Regions from separate parts of the Paenibacillus campi genome, predicted to be linked through region 2. Evidence: riboswitches for the same ligand, from Rfam matches in the RefSeq annotation. Region 2 holds a riboswitch; the other holds the start of a gene.
The links. Region 2 has a riboswitch for S-adenosylmethionine ahead of U1I11_RS14275 (methionine ABC transporter ATP-binding protein). Riboswitches for the same ligand answer to the same signal wherever they lie in the genome.
Positions count from the first base shown of each region.

Region 1: it holds a riboswitch for S-adenosylmethionine, as region 2 does, so the genes downstream of both, metA (homoserine O-acetyltransferase MetA) here and U1I11_RS14275 (methionine ABC transporter ATP-binding protein) in region 2, are expected to answer to the same signal.

Region 1 covers NZ_JAXSQZ010000001.1:455,839-466,947, reverse strand. Annotated here, with positions in the region: gene U1I11_RS01800 (antibiotic biosynthesis monooxygenase family protein) at 171-500, shown strand; gene mqnC (cyclic dehypoxanthinyl futalosine synthase) at 862-1,998, opposite strand; gene budC (meso-2,3-butanediol dehydrogenase) at 2,563-3,363, opposite strand; gene U1I11_RS01785 (hypothetical protein) at 3,753-4,082, opposite strand; gene U1I11_RS01780 (AAA family ATPase) at 4,079-5,239, opposite strand; gene U1I11_RS01775 (trans-sulfuration enzyme family protein) at 5,353-6,615, opposite strand; gene U1I11_RS01770 (PLP-dependent transferase) at 6,621-7,811, opposite strand; gene metA (homoserine O-acetyltransferase MetA) at 7,983-8,924, opposite strand; SAM riboswitch class I at 9,072-9,208, opposite strand; gene corA (magnesium/cobalt transporter CorA) at 9,653-10,588, shown strand; gene U1I11_RS01755 (HAD-IA family hydrolase) at 11,087-11,109, opposite strand, start outside.
Region 2 covers NZ_JAXSQZ010000005.1:260,395-271,503, forward strand. Annotated here, with positions in the region: gene U1I11_RS14255 (thioredoxin family protein) at 85-441, shown strand; gene U1I11_RS14260 (hypothetical protein) at 794-1,483, shown strand; gene U1I11_RS14265 (DUF3139 domain-containing protein) at 1,550-1,894, shown strand; gene U1I11_RS14270 (COX15/CtaA family protein) at 2,020-3,021, shown strand; SAM riboswitch class I at 3,515-3,668, shown strand; gene U1I11_RS14275 (methionine ABC transporter ATP-binding protein) at 3,798-4,817, shown strand; gene U1I11_RS14280 (methionine ABC transporter permease) at 4,814-5,491, shown strand; gene U1I11_RS14285 (MetQ/NlpA family ABC transporter substrate-binding protein) at 5,568-6,401, shown strand; gene ybaK (Cys-tRNA(Pro) deacylase) at 6,534-7,007, opposite strand; gene U1I11_RS14295 (SDR family oxidoreductase) at 7,307-8,074, shown strand; gene U1I11_RS14300 (NifU family protein) at 8,186-8,431, opposite strand; gene U1I11_RS14305 (YuzB family protein) at 8,600-8,857, shown strand; gene U1I11_RS14310 (NAD(P)/FAD-dependent oxidoreductase) at 9,173-10,255, opposite strand; gene mqnE (aminofutalosine synthase MqnE) at 10,586-11,109, opposite strand, start outside.

The DNA.
Region 1 (11,109 bases), on a different contig from region 2:
CAAATATGATCAACTTTAACTTTACTTTCATCATTATAGAAGTGTGTTGCATGTACGTCAAGAGCGGTCTAGTTGTGCTTAATATAGATTGTAATGTTACGGTTTCCTTAGCAGGCAAATCGCTTTATAATTGAACAGTATAGTACTGTAAACTAGAAAGGAGCATGTCGATGCATATTCCACTCCAGCAGCAGCAAACCCCGTATTACGCCGTTATTTTCACCAGCAAACGAACAGCAGCAGATCAAGGTTATGGCAAAATGGCAGATACGATGGTAGAAATGGCTGAGCAGCAGCCTGGTTTTCTCGGTGTGGAAAGCTATCGCAATGCCGACGGCGCAGGGGTTACGATCTCATACTGGCGCGATCTCGAACATATTCGGAATTGGAAAGACAATCCCGTACATCAGCTTGCCCAACAGCAAGGAAAACAGCAATGGTATGAACATTATACGGTCAAAATATGCAAAGTGGAGCACACGTATTCGTTTGACGTTTGATACGGTGGGCGTGCATAAACGAGCATGCAACCGAAGTTAAATTTCAACTTTGATGATGTACCTACATGCTGATCAATAAGAGCTTTAGTCGGCTTCAAAGCTTAAATTAATTTCAGTCAATGCACTATATTTTCTTAATTAAAATCCAGGTTGGGCTGATCGGAATAAACGTTGCATTCTCCATTCCAATACATAACAAAAGACGCTACTATGCCTGTATAGGAACGGTAGCGTCTTTATGTTGATTTCGATTATGATAACATCCATATGAACATATACCTGTATCACACGATGAAATTCTTTGGTTTATACGATATTAAATTCCGCATTGAGCGCAGTCAGCGTACTCGTTGTTGGTCGCTTAGTTCTGCATAATAAAATCACGCTGTATTTTAAAGTTTTCATCGTCAAACACTTTGAGAATATTGTATTTCGTATCGCGTTGTGCCGGGATTTTGCCAGCGGCGCGGATAATGTCCAACGTTTGTTCGATATTGACTTTATGCGTTGTACCAGCGGCGGAAACGACATTTTCCTCCATCATCGTGCTGCCAAAGTCATCGCAACCGTATTGTAGTGACAGTTTGCCCACTTCCGGTCCCATCGTTACCCATGATGATTGGAAATGTTTAATATTGTCGAGCACGATGCGGCTGATCGCTACATTTTTTAAATATTGCTCAGGCGTTTGTTTTTCCGCCTTCATATTCGTATTGTCCGGCTGGAATGTCCACGAAATAAAGGCGAGGAAGCCTTCCGAATCGTAGCCGTTGCGGATACATTCATCCTGTGCGTCACGCACACGCATCATATGCAGTGCACGTTCCTCAAACGATTCGCCAAACCCGATCACCATCGTTGCGGTCGTATTCATGCCGACTTTGTGTGCGGTCTGCATCACGTCCATCCAGTCGCGCCATGAGCCTTTGAGACGGCTGATTTTACGGCGTGTACGGTCATCGAGAATTTCGCCGCCACCGCCTGGCAATGAATCGAGTCCAGCTTCATGAATCGCCCGGATCGTATCTTCCATCGATAGCCCGGACAGCTTTTGCATTTTCATAATTTCCGCTGGGGAGAAGGAGTGCATCGTAATGTTCGGGAAATGCTGTTTAATTTTACGCAAAATGTTCAAGTAGTATTCAAACGGCAAATCCGGATTAACACCGCCTTGCATCAAAATTTCAGTTCCGCCTACATCTTCGGTTTCCTGAATTTTTTGCAAAATCGTTTCGTCTGGCAGCACATAGCCTTCCGGTGAACCAGGACGACGGTAAAAGGCACAAAAACGGCAAAACACATCGCATACATTCGTATAATTGACGTTACGTCCGATCACAAATGTCGTAATCGGGTCCGGATTAATGCGTTGCATGAGCTGGTTAGCCACATGGCCCATTTTCTCAATCTCATCCGATTCATATAATGCAATCGTATCTTCCACATCCAGGCGTCCGCCTTGCAGCGCTTTGTCCAGGATACGATCTACTGTATTCATATGATAGCCTCCTAATCGATTCAGGCACCAAAGGTTGATGTCGAACAGTCCATTTGAGTATAGGTTGATCCTAGCTGTGCCAGCGCATTGCATAGCACACGATAGTTAAAAATTAAAATAAATTCATGACGGCATGTACTATCGTAACATATTTCACATTTTAAAAACAGGCATGGAAGTGGCAGGTTAGTAATTTTTTGCAGTTCGTTTGTGGCAGCCGGCGCATGAAGGCAATCTAGAACTAATACAGTGGAAAATGGAAGTGCGCACAAGTATAAACGTGACGAATCATGCCATACAGGCGAGCAATGCGTAGGCAAACTACCTTGTAGCCTCGGTTAGAATCGCTATCCGTTATTGCTTATGCCATCAGCCCATTTTCCTGCTATGCCAAACTTCGCCATAATCCAAAAGGCTATAGCTAAAGCAGGCTCCATATCAGGAAGCCTGCTTCGCTCAAACTTATATTTATGATCGATACGTGTAAAATAAGCGCTCTATCGTTGCCCGGAACGTTAGCCGGTCTGAATCGTCAGCCCTATGCTGCTTATGATCGGATATCGCTTATTCATTCCCAAATTCGCGCGGTGAGTTCCCTTGTCCGTTCGATGCGCTCGTACCGCCATCAACCGGCAAAATAACACCGGTAATATAACGCGCGTCCGGACTGGCGAGGAACAGATACGCCGGTGCGACATCTTCAGCTTCAGCGATCCGTTGTAGTGTCACACGGGATTTGAATTTTTCGACCACTTCTTCCCCGCCTTGTTCAATCATCGGCTTGGTCATTTCGGTAATCGTAAACGCAGGTGCGACCGCGTTGACACGCACTCCTTTTTCACCAAGCTGCAAGGCAAGCGATTGTACAAGTAGGCTGACAGCGCCTTTGGTCGCATTGTAGCCCGGATGCGGCCAATCGCCTGCGAGCCCCGATACGGACGAAGTGGCAATGAGCGAACCTTGCGATTTGACGAGATGTGGCGTGACCGCACGCGCCAAATAAATTTGCGCATCGACATTGGTCGCCCGCATATTCTCCCAGTCTTCATCGGTTAATTCCTCAATCGGTCCCGCTACATTTACCCCGGCATTGCTAATGACCACATCTAACTTGCCAAAACGTTCGACCGCTTTGTCGACGAGTGCATCCACTTCCGCACGCACGCGCACATCGGTAGGCACAATGAGATAACGGTCATTGTTGTAACGATCGACGACTTCATACAGCTTGTCTTCACGGCGTGCCGCCAGCACGACGTTGGCGCCATTTTCCAAAAAAGCAGTTGCTACCGCACGCCCAATTCCTGCGCTAGCACCGGTAATTAGTACGACAGCATCTTCAAACGGATACGTGTTATGTGTCATAGATCGAACCTCCATGTGATGATTTGAGAAACAAACTAGCTACACGCTGTTGTTGCTTCACGGTTGTTGCACATGTAGGGTCATTACCCGTTGAGGGGGAAAGTAAACTTTGACATAACAGCCAAACTACTATTCAAACGGATCAAATTGAACAAAAGACTCCCCACATTCATAGCGGCTCAGTCTCTTAACAGAACGATTCACTTTAAAATATCAAGTAATGTTAAATCACTATATTTAATCGATTTTTTGGAGCGATACATCTCAATAGCTGCAATTAAAATTTCAACATGACCAAAATAATTTTTTATAAAATTGTAACTTTTAATATTTTCACCTTTAAACAAAGTGCTGGCAAATTCACTCGGTTTTTTTCTGGATTTTACGTATTATTCGTATTGATTTTCAGCGTGAATAAGCAGTAATTCCACTTCAGGAGCGGTAATAATATTGATCACTTCAACTTTTGCTGCATACGCTTTACTCAGCTTAAAGTTTTCATTTCGAGAATCAAGTATTCTATAAATTTTGACTTTTTGAGCGGTCGCTTTATCTAAATACATCGTCTCGAACTTTTTCGCATTGCGGATTTTTATCGTTTCTCGCTCTAGCAATTGATCTAATGAGAAGATTAACTTATCATGTTCGAGTAATATGTCGATAATAGCGCGTTCAGAAGAACCTTCACAGATACATGCAATTAAGCAGTCTTCTCTCATTTAACGAAGTCCGTGTGATGCAATTTTATAAATTGATCTTTTAACGATATATAAGCATTGTAATCAGGCGCTGTTCCGCCAATAAAATCGCTTTGATAAACCTCACTTTTTTTCATATCGTTACGCTTTAACAAATACATGAGATTAATGATCGATAATACATTCTGCTTTCTGCAAACATAGATACTGTCATTGCGATCAAAATCATCCAATAGTTCGGGATAATGGGTTGAAAAAATAAGCGTGGCTCCGTTAGGATTTGTTTTTTCATTTCTAAAAAAGCCGATAATCGTCCGCACGATCGCTTTATTGAAGTGATTTTCAAGCTCATCTACGATAAGATAGCCATTTTTTTTTAAAGTATGATTGATATAAGCAAACAAATTTAGACCTTTAATTGTGCCTGACGAGAGATAATTTTCTAATGCTACTATTGGATAGACTTCAATTTCACTAGTTTGACTTTTAAATTTCAGCCGAATAACATCGGTATCACGCATTTTTTCAGCTTTAACATATTCAATACTAGGATCAAGAAATTGTATAACTTCAAGTGGAACATTTCCAGCTATATTCATAAAATTAAAATTCGTAAACCCGGTAACAGCAAACACTTCTGGCGTACTTTGCTCCTTTTTTAATTCAGCCACAAAAATACTTAAATCATCTACTAAATACTCATGATTCTCTAATGATCTTTTTTTAATAAAATCGCGCTCATTAAATTCAAATAATTTGAGTTTGCTTTTGATACTTTTTATCTTTTTTTTATATAAAATTTCTTCTGCAAAATACCATTCACCTTTTTCATTTTTGGAAATGGATGAATCTAATTTTAAAATAAATTCATTTTGCGTATAAAAATAACTCGTAATGGTAATTTGTTTCCCCTTTAACACTTCTTTATGCCTGTCTATATTTAATCTGTCATGTGTAAAAAAAATGTTCAAAACAGCAGATATTAACTTTAAAGATGCCGTTTTTCCAGATGCGTTAATTCCTATTAAAGCTAGCGCATTATGCGTATACATATTAGCAAATAAATGCTCTAATCCTTCATTGTTATCTTCGGTTACATTTTGTTGAGCAACAAAATTGAAATCAAACCCTTCTGGAAATAAATCTAATCCATGCACCGTAAATCTTAAAATTTTCATAACTAGTCTATAACCTCCTAACGCATAATTCGTTTATACTATGTATATTATATCAATTTAAACAAAATAAAAGCAGATATAAACGAATTTGACGTTTATATCTGCTTTTATTTCTATTCTTCCTCCAACGCCTGCTCCAAATCCGCAATCAAATCCTCCACATCCTCCAACCCAACCGACAACCGCAGCAGTCCATCTGTAATGCCGCGTTCGGCACGTACGGTCGCGCCCATTGCGGCGTGTGACATCGTTGGTGGATACGACAAAATGCTTTCTACCGCTCCCAGACTGACCGCCACCAGCGGAAGTTGCACGCGATCCAGTACGTGTTTGGCGCGCTCGCCTGAGCCGACGTCAAAGGAGATGACCGAGCCGTAGCCGGTCGATTGGGAAATGTGTATTTCATGCCCTGGATGGGTAGGCAAGCCCGGATAATAGATCGCTGCGATATCGGTGCGTGTTTGCAGCCATTCAGCGATGCGTGCGGTGCTTTTTTCGCTATGCGCCATCCGTGCTGCCAATGTTTTCATACCGCGCATAAGCAGCCATGAATCTTGGGGGCCAAGCACTGTACCGAGTCCATTTTGCAAATGTTTGAGCTGTTTGCCTAATTCGGGCGTGCGTGTGACCGCAAGTCCAGCTAGCACATCGCTATGACCGCCGAGAAACTTCGTTGCACTATGCAGAACGATATCGACGCCTAGTTCGATCGGGCGCTGGTAATACGGGGTCATAAAGGTGTTATCCAGCATCGTCAGCAACTGGTTTTCCTTCGCCCATTCGGTGACCGCGTGAATATCGGTAATTTTCAGCGTTGGGTTGGATGGAGTTTCTATATATACGGCACGTGTATTCGGACGCAGCGCCGCTTTCACTTGCTGCAAATCGGTCATATCGACAAAGCTAATCTCAATATGCAGCCGATTGAGCACGGTCGTCAGCAAACGATACGTGCCGCCATACACATCTTCGGTGACGATCACATGCTCGCCAGCCGACAGCAGTAGAAAGGCGGTCGAGATCGCCGCCATGCCGGACGCAAAAGCGAACCCTCGCGCTCCACCTTCCAGCAGCGCGATATAATCTTCCAGCGCCTGACGGGTCGGGTTGCCGGAACGACTGTAATCATGTGTTGGCGGATTCAAAATATCATCTTGGTGAAAAGTCGACGCCTGGTAAATCGGCACGCTCGATGCACCTGTCGCCAGATCATACGAACCGTTAAAATGAATCAGCTTCGTTTCCAAACTGCGCGGTGGAAGGATGCGTTTAGGCGCTGTGCTGCCGGAAGTGGCAGCCGCTGTAGCATCGGAAGTCGAATTTGTTGCGTCCGTATCTGTTCCTGTGTTAGGCTGATTGGTATTGTTTTCACTCATTTCATTCACGCTCCTTCGACTTCAAGGCGAGCAGCTTCCAACGCTGCCTCCAGGTCGGCAATGAGATCATCGACATGTTCAATCCCAACCGAGAAACGCAGCAGACGCTCATCCACACCGATCGCTTCACGAATGTACTGCGGGATATCCGCATGGGTTTGCACGGTTGGATACGTCATCAACGATTCCACACCGCCCAAACTTTCCGCAAACGCAATCAGCTTAATATGACGCAAAATCGGTGCGATATAACGCGCATCGGTCACTTTAAATGAGAAAATACCGGTATTGCCACTCGACTGCCGCTTTTGTACCTCATGCCCCGGATGATCCGGCAAGCCTGGATGGAACACCTCGGCAATTTGCGGATGCTGTTGCAAATGTTTGGCGATCGTAAGCGAATTGTATTCATGACGCTCCATTCGCAGCGCCAGCGTTTTCATCCCTCTCATCAGTTGATACGAATCGCTTGGCGATAGCACGCCGCCGATAGAGTTGTGTAGGAAAGCAATCTCCTCCGATAGCTCGGTGCCTTTCGTAATGATCAGTCCTGCCAACACATCGTTATGACCGCCAAGATATTTGCTCGCACTGTGAATGACGATATCCGCTCCCAGCTCAAGCGGACGCTGGAAAAATGGCGTCAGCAGCGTATTGTCCACAATCGTCAGCAGTTTATGCTGCTTCGCCCAACCGGTCACCGCAGCGATGTCGGTAATCATCATAAGCGGATTGGTCGGTGTTTCGATAAATACAGCACATGTATTGTCCTGCCGTACACGTTCCAGCGCTTCCAGATCATTCGTATCGACATACGAAGCGCTCACGCCGAATTTGGACATAATGCGTTCCAGCAAACGATACGTGCCACCATACAGATCAAGCGAGACGATCAGATGATCGCCCTGACCGAATAGCGCGAAGATCGTTTGCAACGCTGCCATACCGGAACTACAGGCAAAACCGGCATCGCCTGCTTCCAATTCCGCTGCCGCTTGCTCCAATACTGCGCGTGTCGGATTGGTCGTACGAATGTAGTCAAAACCGGTGCTTTTGCCAAGCTCTGGATGACGGAATGCGGTCGATTGATAAATAGGGAAATTAATAGCTCCTGTTACCGGCTCCTCCACCGATCCGATCTGAGCCAGCCGGCTTTCAATAGTAAGCGATGATTGCTGATTGTTTCTGTACGTCATTCGTTACGTCCTCCTCCGATATCTCACTTCAATGTACTAAATGTAATCCAATCGCTACTACGACTGTTAACCATGTATCGATTGCAAACGCTCGCTATTGTTACGAACAGAGCGATCCGCTGCAAGCGTCAGCATCTGTACTGTATACCATTTCAAATGGTAGATAGCCTGTTAAATCGAATACAGCCCAGCTTCCACTTTCTCGTTTTCCAGATCGTACGGTGTTTCCTGGTACACATAATAGTTAAGCCAATTGGAAAAGAGCAGATTAGCATGAGCGCGCCATTTGGATGGTGGCGTGCGGGTCGGATCATCGTTTGGAAAATAATTTTTCGGAACGGCGATATCCATGCCTTTGGCGATATCGCGATCATATTCCCATTTGAGCGATAACGGATCATATTCCGAATGACCGGTCACAAAAATCTGTTTGCCATCCTGCGTCGCTACGATATAAATACCAGCTTCTTCAGACTCCGACAAAATTTCTAGTTCAGGCACATGTTCGATATGTTCGCGCCGCACTTCGGTATGGCGTGAATGCGGTGCATAATACCATTCATCAAATCCGCGCAGCAACGGCACATTGCTTTTGTTCAATGTGTGCGGGAAGACGCCAAAACATTTCTCCGGCAAATCGACCTTAGGCACGCCAAAATGATGATACAAACCCGCCTGTGACGCCCAACAAATATGCATCGTTGACGTTACATTCGTTTTGCTCCAATCGAAAATTTCCTGAATTTCCTCCCAATAGTTCACATCTTCAAACTCCATCGTTTCGACCGGCGCACCGGTAACGATCAAACCGTCAAAGCGCAGATGTTTTACTTCAGGAAATGTTTTGTAAAAAGCATTTAAATATTCTGCCGACGTATTTTTGGAAATATGGGAACGGGTATGCAGCAAATAAATATCGACTTGCAGCGGGCTGTTACTAAGCAAGCGCAACAACTGCGTTTCGGTCGTTTCCTTCGTTGGCATCAAGTTCAGCAAGGCGATGCGCAGCGGACGGATATCTTGCTGGTAGGCACGCGATTCGTCCATTACGAAAATATTTTCTCCGGTTAGAATTTCCTTTGCCGGTAAACTGTCTGGAATTTTGATTGGCATTGTCATTCACTCCTTGTAAGTAGTTGGTCATGCAATGAACAGCGTGCCCGGATTGTGAAAGGAGCTGCGCAAATACGCAAAAAGACCTTTCTCCATGCAGGCTGAGAAAGGTCGTATCCGCAAACAAGTTGCGTCTATATAGCGCCTCTCTCATCTGTCAGCAGATACCAGATACTTCATCGTAGGATGTACCTGTATCTCTGCTAGAATTAGCACCGTACAGTATATGACTGCCGGTTGCCGGGCTTCATAGGGCTAGTCCCTCCGCCTGCTCTTGATAAGATTCGCTGTATTTGATTGTGGGTTAAAACTGAAAGAATGGAATTACTTATACCATAATTTATACTACTTTCACACCTATCGTCAAGGGGGTGTGACGCCGATAAATAAGTTATGCAGCAGCGGAATGATTTAAACTTGAAAGCCTGCTGTCTCCACGGTATACTTAACAAGTATTTGACGTATTTTCATGTTTTTCATAAAACATTGCGTATACGATATCATTCGAATTTTATGATAAAGAGGTGAATTTCAAGATGGAAGGCGACCCGAGGACGAGCTTACATGGGCACTATACACGGTTAAAGGAATGGAACGACAATAGGATACCGAAGGAGCGCGCCATGTTGAAAAGATAATTTTCATATAATAGCGAGGCTTTACAAAAGTGTGTACAATTGCCGTCTCTTTTCCTACTCATTTACGATGAAAAAGGAGCAGAGCATACTATGAAAATTCGGCACGTAAACGCCGGCAATTTCACGCTGGTTGAAGATGTTAACGAAACACTGGTTGCACCGGAGGAAGGGTTTTACTGGATTGACGCTGGTCTTGATGATCTGATCTTGCTTCAACCTCTCTTTATGCTGCATGACCTGGCGGTTGAGGACATGATGGGCGATGAGGAGCAGCGGCCAAAAATTGAAATTTACGAAAATCACTACTTTATCGTCGTGAACAGTATTCGTTTCGACGATGAGGAGATTTTTTTGCGCGCACTGAATATTTTCCTCGGACGGCATTTTATCATTACGATTACTAAACAAAAGATTAGTGAGCTGCGTGCGCTCAAGCCGATTTTGTGGGAAGAAGAAGTTAGCCGTCCCGATAAATTTATGTACTTGCTCGTCGATCTGGTCGTCGATAACTATTTTACCGTCGGTGATCGAATCGAGGATCAGATAGAACGGCTGGAAGAAAGTATTTTGATGAGTACAAAAAAGTCGCATTTGAACGAAATTATCGGTTTGCGCGGTGAGATTTTGTGGCTCAAACGTGTGCTTGGTCCACAGCGTGAAGTCATTAATACACTGAACAAAAAAGATTTGCGGCTGATCGATGATCAATTGCAAAAATATTTTAGCGACGTGTACGAGAATGCGGTCAAAGTGTCCGAGATGTTTGATACGCTACGCGATCTGATGGGTAACTTACGTGAAGCGTATCAATCCAGTATCGCTAACCGGGCGAATGAAATTATGCGCGTGTTTACCGCGATTACGACGATATTCATGCCGCTGACCGTTATTACTGGTATTTACGGGATGAACTTTGAAAATATGCCGGAGCTGCATTGGAAGTTTGGCTACCCGATGGTAATCGGCATTATGATCGTGCTCGGTCTGACGATGTTTTTTACGTTTCGCAAAAAGGATTGGATTTAAGGATTGTTTTCATCTGTTGAGCATATATACTCATTGATGAAAAAATTTAGTAAAAAAAGGGGATTCAAATGATAATAACTCCAACTTAAAAAAGTTGGGGTTATTATCATTTCTACCATATACACAGTAACAGGGAATTTAAAATCAATTAATTATAAAATATGTATGCTGATGATGATTGCATTTTAAAACTAAATCAACATTTTTACATAAAATACGTTTACTACATTAAAAGGTGCACAAATAAAAAAAATGTTTTATCGCTTTTTCTTTTAATCGCAATTATTGTGCTGTAAGGATTCAATAGGAGATACATCTCCAATTTTTGCAATAGCAGTCAAATAGCACGGACACAATGCTAATAAACTTTATTTGTTCTCAGCTTGTTAATTTATTAGACCCCTCTTATTTGCAAAGAGGGGTCTTCAGGGGTAGATTTTAATACGATATAACACCTTTAATGTTGTTCATTTTTCATAACTATTAATGTGTAATTTATTACGGAATTTCCATCCAGCGTT
Region 2 (11,109 bases):
GTTTTGATTTCAGCGTTAACTGTTCCATTGGGCGGTTAACCGTGCTAAGCGGGCATTTTCATTTATAAAAAGGAGGAACATGATATGCAATCTATCCATACAAGCGACAGCTTCCATACGGTGATTGCCGCACCGGAGTTAACGATCGCTGTGTTTAAAGCGGACTGGTGCGGAGACTGTAAATACATCGATCCATTTATGCCAGAGGTCGAGCAGCAGTACAGCGACCGTCTGCGTTTAGTAGAGGTGGATGTGGACGGTGTTGGCGATGTGAGCCAAGAACAGAACATTATGGGCATTCCAAGCTTTGTCGCGTATGCAAATGGCAAGGAATTGATCCGTTTTGTCAATAAAGCACGCAAATCACGCCAAGAGATTGAACAGTTTCTCGATCGTGCGGTAGAGGTGTACAAAGCGCTCAATGCGCAGGCGGCGGAATAAGCAGGGAGGAGAATGATCTTTGAGCGATTCAGAGATCATTCTTTTTTATTTTAAATAATTATAATAAATTCATGTTTAATCATTGTTATCGGTCGTTAGAATGGATTTTATATTTTTAATATTAAAATAAGATAAGTTCTTAAAATATTTCTCATCGTTCGACAAATCTAATTTCTATTTATTTGAAAATATGATCTATATATCCTATGAATTTTATGGAAGTGAAACAATAGATACAGAAATAAGAATGGTAGTTTGCTACTATGTGAAGATATATAGTTAACAAGTATACTGAGTATATCGTATTTGGCCAATTAACGAAATATAATAAACTAGGGATGATAATTAGATAATGAGAAAATTTAAATTGATTTCTAATCTTTTTTTAGCTTTCTTGTTTGTTTTAACACTTTCATTTAGTCAAGTAGCAAGTGCGAATATGAAAACTCAAGATACAGCTTCAAGTACTTACCAAACGACGCCTAACAACAGTTTAATATCAACAGTATCACAAGGTGTATATAGCAGTGGACCTTCCATAGGTATTGATGCTATAACTACCGAGTATTATCCGGGTACATCTGTTGCAATTCGTGCTGGAGATGTGTTAGTTTCAAACAATACCAGTTCTAATGGATTAACTGGTCATGCTGGTATTGTGGTCAATGATCAAGGAAGTGTAGCAACTATAAATGGATATAATAAATTTCTAACTTTAGAAGGTATCACAACATGGAAGTCTAAAAATACAAATACTAAAGTTATGAGGTATTCTAATTCTGGTGCTGCAACCCAAGCAGGAAATTGGGCAAAATCTTATATTAACAATTACAAGAGCCAAGTAACTTATGGTTTAATCAACACAATTGGTGTATATGAAAAAGAAACATATTGTTCTAAAATTGTTTGGGATGCTTATTATTTCGGCGCGAATATTTCTATTGATGGTCACACCCCATTTTGGAATGGAATATACGGACCATATCATTTGTTAAATGAAGCCAATTTTCGTCAAGTAGCTTCTTGGGGAAATAATTTTTAAATAAACAAAACAAGGCAACTAGAACTTAGTTGCCTTGTTTTGTTATTGAATACGGAGGAGATTTTTTTGAGAAAAAAAGTGATTGTTACAGCAGTGGTGACTATTATAACTATTAGTTTAGTGTTCATTGTTTATTTCTTTTTAAATGGTAATCCAATAAAAAAAGAGCAAGCTGAAGCTCAAGTTGAAAACTATTTAATTAATGTTAAAAAATATGACTCGCATGAAATTTTGAGTATTCGAGGAACATACTCTCTCGTGTCAGATCAAGCTCCATATGGAGCGAATGTATCGTTCTCCGATGAACCTCAAGTTATATATTCATATGCTATTTTTAAAGATGGGAAAATAATACAAGATGGTTATAATGGCGATTCACATAAACATTATGATGGCATAGATCAAAATTAGTTTACATTCTAAATAGATCAACGATTTGTCACAAACCGGATGGTAGCAATGGCGCTGGATTCGATATAATAAATAGTGACTTCACTTGAACGTCACTACTAATTTAATAGCGGGTGATTTTAATTATGGCACGTAAGCCACTAATAACGATTCAGCATTTGAAATGGTTAAGCTATATAACCTGTTTGGCGATGTTTCTGGCAACGATGGGCGGTTTGGTCGTCACCAAAACCGAGTCAGGAATGGGTTGCGGTGCCGAGTGGCCACTTTGTCATGGTGAGTTTATACCGGCACATACGATCGCTTCTCTGATCGAATATACCCACCGTTTAGTCAGCGGTTTTGCAGGTTTAATGGCGTTATTCGCTTTTATCGGTTTTATCTTTTTCAACAAAAATAAAGAGCTTCGTCTGTATGCAGTATTGACGTTTTTCTTCGTCATTTTGCAAGCGATTATGGGCGCATTGGCTGTTAAATTTTCGCAGTCTTCTCCTATTATGGCGCTGCATTTCGGCTTCTCCATGATCGCTTTTTCAAGCGCAATGCTCATGGCATTTACCGCACGAAGACTGCATAAATACCAGCGTACTCATACACATGAAAGCCAACCACCAGTCAGCAAACGTTTCCGCAATCTGACGTGGTTTTCGACCATTTTCACGTATATCGTCGTGTACACCGGTGCATTTGTTACCCATACCGATTCACGTGGCGGTTGTTCTGGCTTCCCGCTTTGTAACGGTGCCGTCATTCCCGAACTGTCCGGCGGCGTCGGCGTAGCTTTCCTGCACCGCGTAGCCGCACTGGCACTCGTAATCGTAATCGCTATTCTCGCTCATTATGCCTACCGTTACCATCCGAACAATCCAAGCATCCGCAAAATGGGCATCATCGCTGTGATATTCATCGTGCTACAATTTGTGAGCGGCGCTGTAAACATTTTTACAATGGACATTCCAGAAGTATATTTCTTTGCCACAATGGCACATACACTACTTATCCAATTCCTGTTCGGCATTCTCTGCTACATGAGCCTGCGCACATGGCAACTTAGCCGCAACTCCTACGTAGCCGCCGACGCCGAGCAACAACAATCCGGCAAACGAGGTGTACCTGTAACACATTAATTGCTCGTCTGCGATGCAAGCCATTTTCATGTTATACGATTTATTTCCTATAGAATGCCTGCCAACGCTTAAACACGTTGACAGGCGTTTTGTTATATTGTAACTATAAATGTTTTATATTTTCAGCAATACATCGATGAAAAATAACAAGTTCATGTTGTATTATTCGCCTATACGATTTTATGCAGAATTGAGAGCACCCTAATATGACGACCGCTTTCAATATATAATTTGGTAGTCTACAGTTGCCCATTATAATAAGGATATCTAGCGGATTAAAAATAATATTAAAAGCAGTCAAGATACTATTCTTTAAATAAAATGGTTTAAAACCTGCCGCCCCAACACATCATTCGCTACAAGCCCAAGCAATCCACACTTCCTCCCATAATGATTATTTGTTGAATTTCGCCAAAAAAGCGAACTTTACACTTTACAAAAATTATGAAGTTCACTATACTGATTAAAGATTTTCATTCGATGTTTTCATATTTTCTTATCGAGAGTGGTGGAGGGACTGGCCCGATGAAGCCCGGCAACCGATTTTGAAAATGGCAATTTGCTTTTTTTCAAAATGACATGGTGCTAAATCCTACAAAATGACGGCTGTCCAGCAATGCACAGTTCGTAGTTTTGGCAGATGAGAAGGCAATATCTTACGGATAGAGAGCCCTTTTCTGCAGAAAATGGGCTCTTTTTGTATAGAAAGAGAACCGGTTGAAAATAGGCAGAACGAAATCGCATTAAGACCGACAACCGGGAGGAGGACCTCAAGCTTGATTCGTCTTGAACATGTGACCAAAGTATATGGTAAAGGTAAAAATGCCACTCCAGCATTAAGCGAGCTGAATCTGTCGATTGAAAAAGGTGAGATTTTCGGTGTGATCGGACATTCCGGCGCTGGTAAAAGTACGCTTATTCGCTGTATTAATCTGCTAGAACGCCCAACTTCAGGGCAAATTTGGATGGACGATGTCGATTTAACCAAGCTAGGCAAAGGAGCTTTACAAGCACGCCGTCGCAAAATAGGGATGATTTTTCAGCATTTTAATCTACTGTCATCGGCAACCGTCTACGATAACATCGCCTTTCCGCTGCGCCTTGCCAAAACGGCGGAGAAAAACATCCGCGCCAGAGTGGAGGAGCTGCTGAAACTGGTCGGGCTGGAAGCGCATGCGTCCAAATATCCGGCACAGCTGTCCGGCGGTCAGAAGCAGCGCGTCGGCATCGCCCGCGCACTGTCGAGCGACCCGGATGTACTGCTCTGTGATGAAGCGACATCGGCGCTTGATCCGCAGACGACCGATTCGATCTTAAAACTGCTGCTTGATATTAATCAGCGTTTTAACTTGACGATCGTACTGATCACCCATGAAATGAATGTGATTCAGAGCATTTGTGACCGGGTTGCCGTCATTCATCAAGGTGGCATCGTCGAGCAAGGCGCAGTCGCCGAAGTGTTCCTAAAGCCGCAGCATCCGATCACCCGCGATTTTATTACGCGTGAATCGAGTCATAGCGAGTTGCTGGAAACGGTGCTTGCCGCATCGCATAGCGAGTCCTCGCTAGCAGCCAAAATTTCGTTTCTGGGCGGCAAAACGTATGAATCGATTATGTCGCGTACCGTACGCGAAACCGGGGTTGATTTTGCCATTTTGCAAGGAACGATTTCCACACTGAAAAGCGTACCGTACGGTCAATTGATCGTTCGCTTTGACGGAGCGCCAGATGCGATCCAGCAAACGCTGCACAAGTTGCAAGCAGAAGGCTTGAATGTGGAGGTGATGGAATCGTGAGCAATTTTGGTGAACTGGATTTTTCACAAATTGATTGGAGTGAATTTGGCACCGCAACGATCGAAACGCTGGAAATGATCGGTGCATCCGGACTGTTTACATTGCTGATCGGATTGCCGCTTGGCGTAATGCTGTTTATGACTTCACGTTCGACGTCATCGCTGCTCAAAGGCATCTATTCGGTCATTTCAGTCATCGTTAACATTTTGCGTTCGGTACCGTTTATTATTTTGATCGTGGCGCTGTTGCCGTTGACCGATCTGCTCGTTGGCACAACGATCGGTGTGCTCGGAACGATCCCGCCGCTGGTGATCGCTGCCGCTCCATTTTTCGCACGTTTGGTCGAAACGGCATTGCGTGAAGTCGATCGTGGTGTGATTGAAGCTGCCTATGCGATGGGCGCGTCGACCGGACAGGTCATTGGGCGCGTATTGCTGCGTGAAGCGATGCCAGGATTGCTAGCAGGTCTGACCGTAACGGTCGTTGCACTCGTATCCAATACCGCGATGGCAGGCATGATCGGTGCAGGCGGACTCGGTACACTGGCGATCAATTATGGTTATTATCGCTATGATATGGGCGTTATGCTCGTCGCGGTCGTATTGATGGTTGTAATCGTACAGGCGCTACAAATGCTGGGCGATCGCCTGGTCATTCATTTTTCACGTCGATAATCCAGTTATCAGGTAGGAATAATGCGTTTATGAAACTTTTATCATAAAAAAACAGATACGAAAAGGGGAACTTTCAATGAAAAAATGGTTGCTTGCACTCGTTAGCATTATGCTCATCGCGGTTGTCGCTGCTTGCGGCAATAAAGCGGATAACTCCAACACGGCTTCCGGCACGAATGGTAGCGGCAATGAAGCTGTTACACTGCGCGTCGGCGCAACGGCTGTACCGCACGCTGAAATTTTGAACCATCTGAAACCTGAACTGGCAAAAGAAGGCGTTAACTTGGACGTCGTTGAATTTACAGACTATATCCAGCCGAACGTACAATTGAACGACAAAAAGCTGGATGCGAACTACTTCCAAACAAAGCCGTACCTGGATGAGCAAAATAAATCCCGTGGTATGAATCTCGTTACTGTACAAGCTGTACACATTGAGCCATTTGGCGGTTATTCCAAAAAGTACACGTCGATCGATCAGCTTCCACAGGGCGCAACGATCGCGATTCCAAACGAAGTATCCAACGGCGCACGCGCACTGATCCTGCTGGCAAATAACGGCTTGATCGAGCTGAAAGACAAAACAAACATCACATCGACAACCAAAGACATCACATCCAATCCGAAAAACTTGCAATTCAAAGAGATGGATGCAGCGATGCTCACGCGTCAACTGGATCAAGTCGATATGGCGATGATTAATATGAACTATGTACTGGAAGCCAAAATCGATCCAAAATCCGCATTGATCGTAGAAAACAGCAGCGCACCGTATGCGAACTACCTTGTCGCTCGTGAAGATAACAAAGATTCGGAAGCGATCCAGAAGCTGGCTAAAGCGCTGACTTCCGATGATACCAAAAAATTCATCGAAGAACAGTACAAAGGCGCCGTTATCCCGGCATTTTAAAATAGCGTCACGATACGCTGTACAAGCAAGAGCATCCTGCCAGATAGGCAAGGATGCTCTTTTGTTTTGTCCGCTGACTCATCGCGATAAATTCCCCGCATAGTGGCATACTGAAATGGCTGCTTATCACATTCAGACACATACTTCAGCAAAGCGGGCTTTTGTCACTTCCGCCAGCTCGTCCAGCGCAAGCTCCATCTGCATACCGATCTTACCGGCGCTGACGATCATCTGTTCCAGCATTTCGGCGCGCTGATCGATAAAAGTAGGGTACAGCTTTTTCATCCCGACTGGCGAGCAGCCACCGCGAATATAACCGGTATGGGCAAGTAGCTCCTTTACCGGCAACATATCCAGCTTTTTCTCATTGGCAGCACGTGCCGCTTTTTTCAAATCAAGTTCTTCCGCAACTGGAATGACAAAAATATGCAGCCCATTTTTACCGCGTGTGACAAGCGTTTTATGTACGATTGGAGCAGGTTTCCCAATTTTCTCAGCAACAGCCGTGCCATGCACCTGCCCATCTTCAGGATCATATTCATACACATTGTAATGAATATGTTCTTTATCCAAAATGCGCAACGCATTCGTTTTTGTTATACTCATGCTCTATTGTCCTTTCTGTCTGTATTTCGATATACTTGGAAAGTAAAAGTATTGTCCATATCATACAGGGTAAATTCGCTAGAACTTAAACGCGCTTATATGATTCATAACGTACCATTTCTGTTCCTAATGTACTGCAAATCCCCCAAAGTTTCAAACAGGTTCAAGACCGGGTACATATTTTGGTAGCTAACCTGTTTATCGTTTCAAACGATGATTGTATAACTATGATTCCAATCATCTGAAAACATCCATTTGGCACATCCAGCCTTATGAAAGTACAATAAGGAGGCACATCTGTGGAACGAAAAATCGCCCTAATTACCGGAAGTGCCAAAGGTCTCGGCAAAATGACCGCACTCACCCTTGCCAGTCAAGGACATCATATCGCCTTAAACTATGTACACAGCAAACAAGAGGCAGCGCAGCTACAGCAGCAAATTACGGCGCTCGGTGTGCAGTGCATCGCTGTACAAGCGAATGTATCACAAGCAACGGAGATCGATCATCTGATCGATGAGGTGGAGCATCGATTAGGCACGGTCGACATTTTAGTTAACAATGCCGGGCCGTTTATTCGGGAGCGCCGGTTATTTGTCGATTATGAGCGCGCTGACATTATGGACATGTTACAAGGCAATCTGATCGGCACGATGTTGCTCGATCACCGTGTATTGCCAGGTATGAGAGCGCGTAAATGGGGACGGATTGTTCATTTTGGTTTTGGGCATGCGGCGGAATCACGGGCATGGCCGCATCGTGCGGTCTATGCTGCCGCCAAAGTAGGACTGGTGTCTTTTACGAAAACGCTTGCGGTCGAAGAAGCTGCCAGCGGCATTACTGTGAACATGATCTGTCCTGGTGATATACGCGGCGACAACAAAGAGAAGCGTATCGAAGAAGTGCTTGGCATGATCGATGGAGAGACACCGCGTGGACGACCGGGCAGCGGCGAAGATATCGCGCGTGTAATCGCCTACTTGTGCGACGACGACTCCGACTTTATTACCGGCAATATTATGGACATTTCCGGCGGGCTTGACCCGATCCGTCCGTATGTAAAATAACGAAATTAGTATGATACCAAAAAGAGGATGTCACCCGTCCCGCGACCGGGAAGGCGACATCCTCTTTGTTTTGGCTGATTGCCTATGAATTAACGCATGAAAAGGGACAGATTAGAATACCTGTACAACCTCTTCCACACCTTCAACTTCTTCGAAAAGGGCGCGTTCAATACCGGCTTTCAGTGTGATGGTAGAGCTTGGGCAACTACCGCATGCACCCATCAGCTTCAGTTTGACAATCCCATCTTCAACGTCTACCAGTTCCACGTCACCGCCATCGCGTTGCAGGAATGGACGCAGTTTATCCAAAACTTCAAGTACTTCATCATACATTTGTGTTTGTACGCTATCACTCATATTGTTCAACTCCTTTCGTAAGTATATTATAATATAAAAGTAAACCAATTTCAGCAATTGCGCCATTGATTTTTATACTCATTTCAAATTAATTTTAAAAATAGACATATTGGCGCATCGATATTATGTACCGGGCAACCGGAACAATACAGATTGGAGTGTTAAATCATGATGAGACCGATCATCGAATTTTGTCAGAGCAATATGCATCATGGCACCGGTCGCATCTTGAAGGAGTTGGAGAGCAACCCTGATTATGATGTGATTGAATACGGCTGTCTCGGCAATTGCGGACAATGTTATGCGATGCCGTATGCGATGGTCAACGGCGAAATTATCGCGGCTGACGATGTAGATGAGCTTCGTGAGCAAATTCAGGCAAAGATCGATGAAGCCGATGCATGGGCAAATCTTGATCTGGATTAAGTGTAATGCGTGTTCGCACAGGCAGACCGATCAATAACTAGACGATCTACACGATCACTTGATCTATTTGCTGTGATATAACGCGTTAATGATAAAAAGCCTTCTGTTTTTGTAAGCAAGCTTAGGGTTGAGTCCCTAGCTTGTCATACGACAGAAGGCTTTTTTGTTCGTAATACGCTACATTATGGATTGTATATCCGAATGGATGATCCGTATTTACATTCACACGGTTTGTCATAAGTGGAATCGCAACTGGATACGTACAGTACATAAACCGACTCCGCTTGCGGCAGCTCGCCTATTTTGCAACCAATATTAACCGAAATGGTGTTTGGACATCCAGAGCACGCCACTTTTCAGCAAGCGTGGTACGCGTCCAGTGACCGAGTTTTTGCCACGGAAACCAAAGCCGATGCCTGAACCGAATCCGTCGTGTTTACCGAGCGAGCCTAATGTGCCTTTTAATTTGAGCGGCTGTACTTTTGGTGTTTCATTTTTCCAGCCAGCAACGACCACATTAGCAATTTGCTCTGCTTGTGCCTGGGCAGCCTGTGCGCTAGCGGCAAACGGCAGTGAGGCACAGTCACCGCAGACGAACACTTCTGGACGACCTGGAATCCGATACAGCTCATCCAAAATGACCCGACCAGAGTTATCCTGATTGACATTCAGCTCATCGATTAGCGGGACTGGACGAATGCCGGCAGTCCAAATCGTAATGTCGGCGGCAATACGTTCTTCCGGTCCGTTATATACACAGTCCGGCTCGACGCGGCTAATGTTAATTTTGTTGCGCAGCTCCACATCATGCTCACGGAACCATGCTTCTACATATTTGGACAATCGTGCCGGAGAGGAGGAGAGCAGACGCTCACCACGATCAAGAATGCGCACATGCAAATCCTCACGGCTTTCGCGAATTTCGGCAGCGATCTCAATCCCGCTCAAACCGCCACCGACGACATTAATCGTCGAGCCTGGTGGCAAATTGTTCACACGACGGTACGTTTCGCGTGTTGCTTCAAACGTCTGAATTGTGCATGTATATTCCTGTGCACCGGGTACGCCGTGAAAATTATCGGTACAGCCGAGCGCGATTACAAGCTGGTCATATTCCAGTGTCGTCTCATCCGCAAATTCGATCACTTTCTCATCGAGCTTTACATTGCTCACTTCACCATGACGAATCGTTAGCTTGGAATGCGACGGGTATTTGACCCGTAGCTCCACGTCCGACGATGTGCCCGCTGCAAGTGCGTAATATTCGGTTTTTAAGCCTTGGAAAGGCATACGATCGATCATAATAATTTGTGTATCGGCTGGGATTTTCTGATCAAGCAGTTCGTGCAGCAATGTGGTGCCGCCGTATCCGCCACCTAGAATGACAAAGTTTTTCATAATATCTTCTCCCTTATATGCAGTGTAGGTAACAAGGAATGCCAGAGTCATTCCCGAATAGCAATAACATAGTTGGAAACGATTATGATGTATACTGGCATCATCCGGTACAGAGGCGACTGGCAGAGACCGGGTGAAGCCGGATCGGCCTGGAGCTTACGACGGACGGTATGTACCGCATCAGAAGGCAGGCGGATAAACAGGCTTTACTTGCAGAGAGCGCATGTTTATGATGTCTCGTCCATAAAGTAAAGCCTGATATAGGATAACATGCAAAGCAGTACGGGCGCACAGTAGCGGCGGCAGTTCGAATAACTGTCGCCGTTCCGCTTATTCGTATACTTTGATTTCGTTATAGAACGTATCTCGTTCAACCGGAATGCGGCCAGCGCCTTTGACGAGCCATATAAGCTCTTTACGGGTTAAGCCTTCCGGTGTGAGTGCGCCGGCAGCGTGACTGATTTTCTCCTTCAGAATCGTACCGTGTACGTCTGAAGCGCCAAATGCTAGCGCCATTTGAGTCAGCTGGGTGCCGATGTTAATAAAGTACGCTTTAATATGATCGATATTGTCAAGCATCAGGCGACTAATCGCAATCGTTTTGAGGTCTTCATAAGCGGAGTTGCGACGCATAATGCTGGCGTTTTTGCTTTTTGGTTGCATCGACAGCGGGATAAACACTTGGAAGCCATTCGTTTCATCTTGCAACTCACGAATTTGGATCATATGCTGGACACGATCTTCATACGTTTCAATCGAGCCGTACAGCATCGTCGTATGCGTACGCATACCAAGCTCGTGTGCGGTACGATGGACTTCCAGATAACGATCGACATTCGCTTTGTTAACACGCA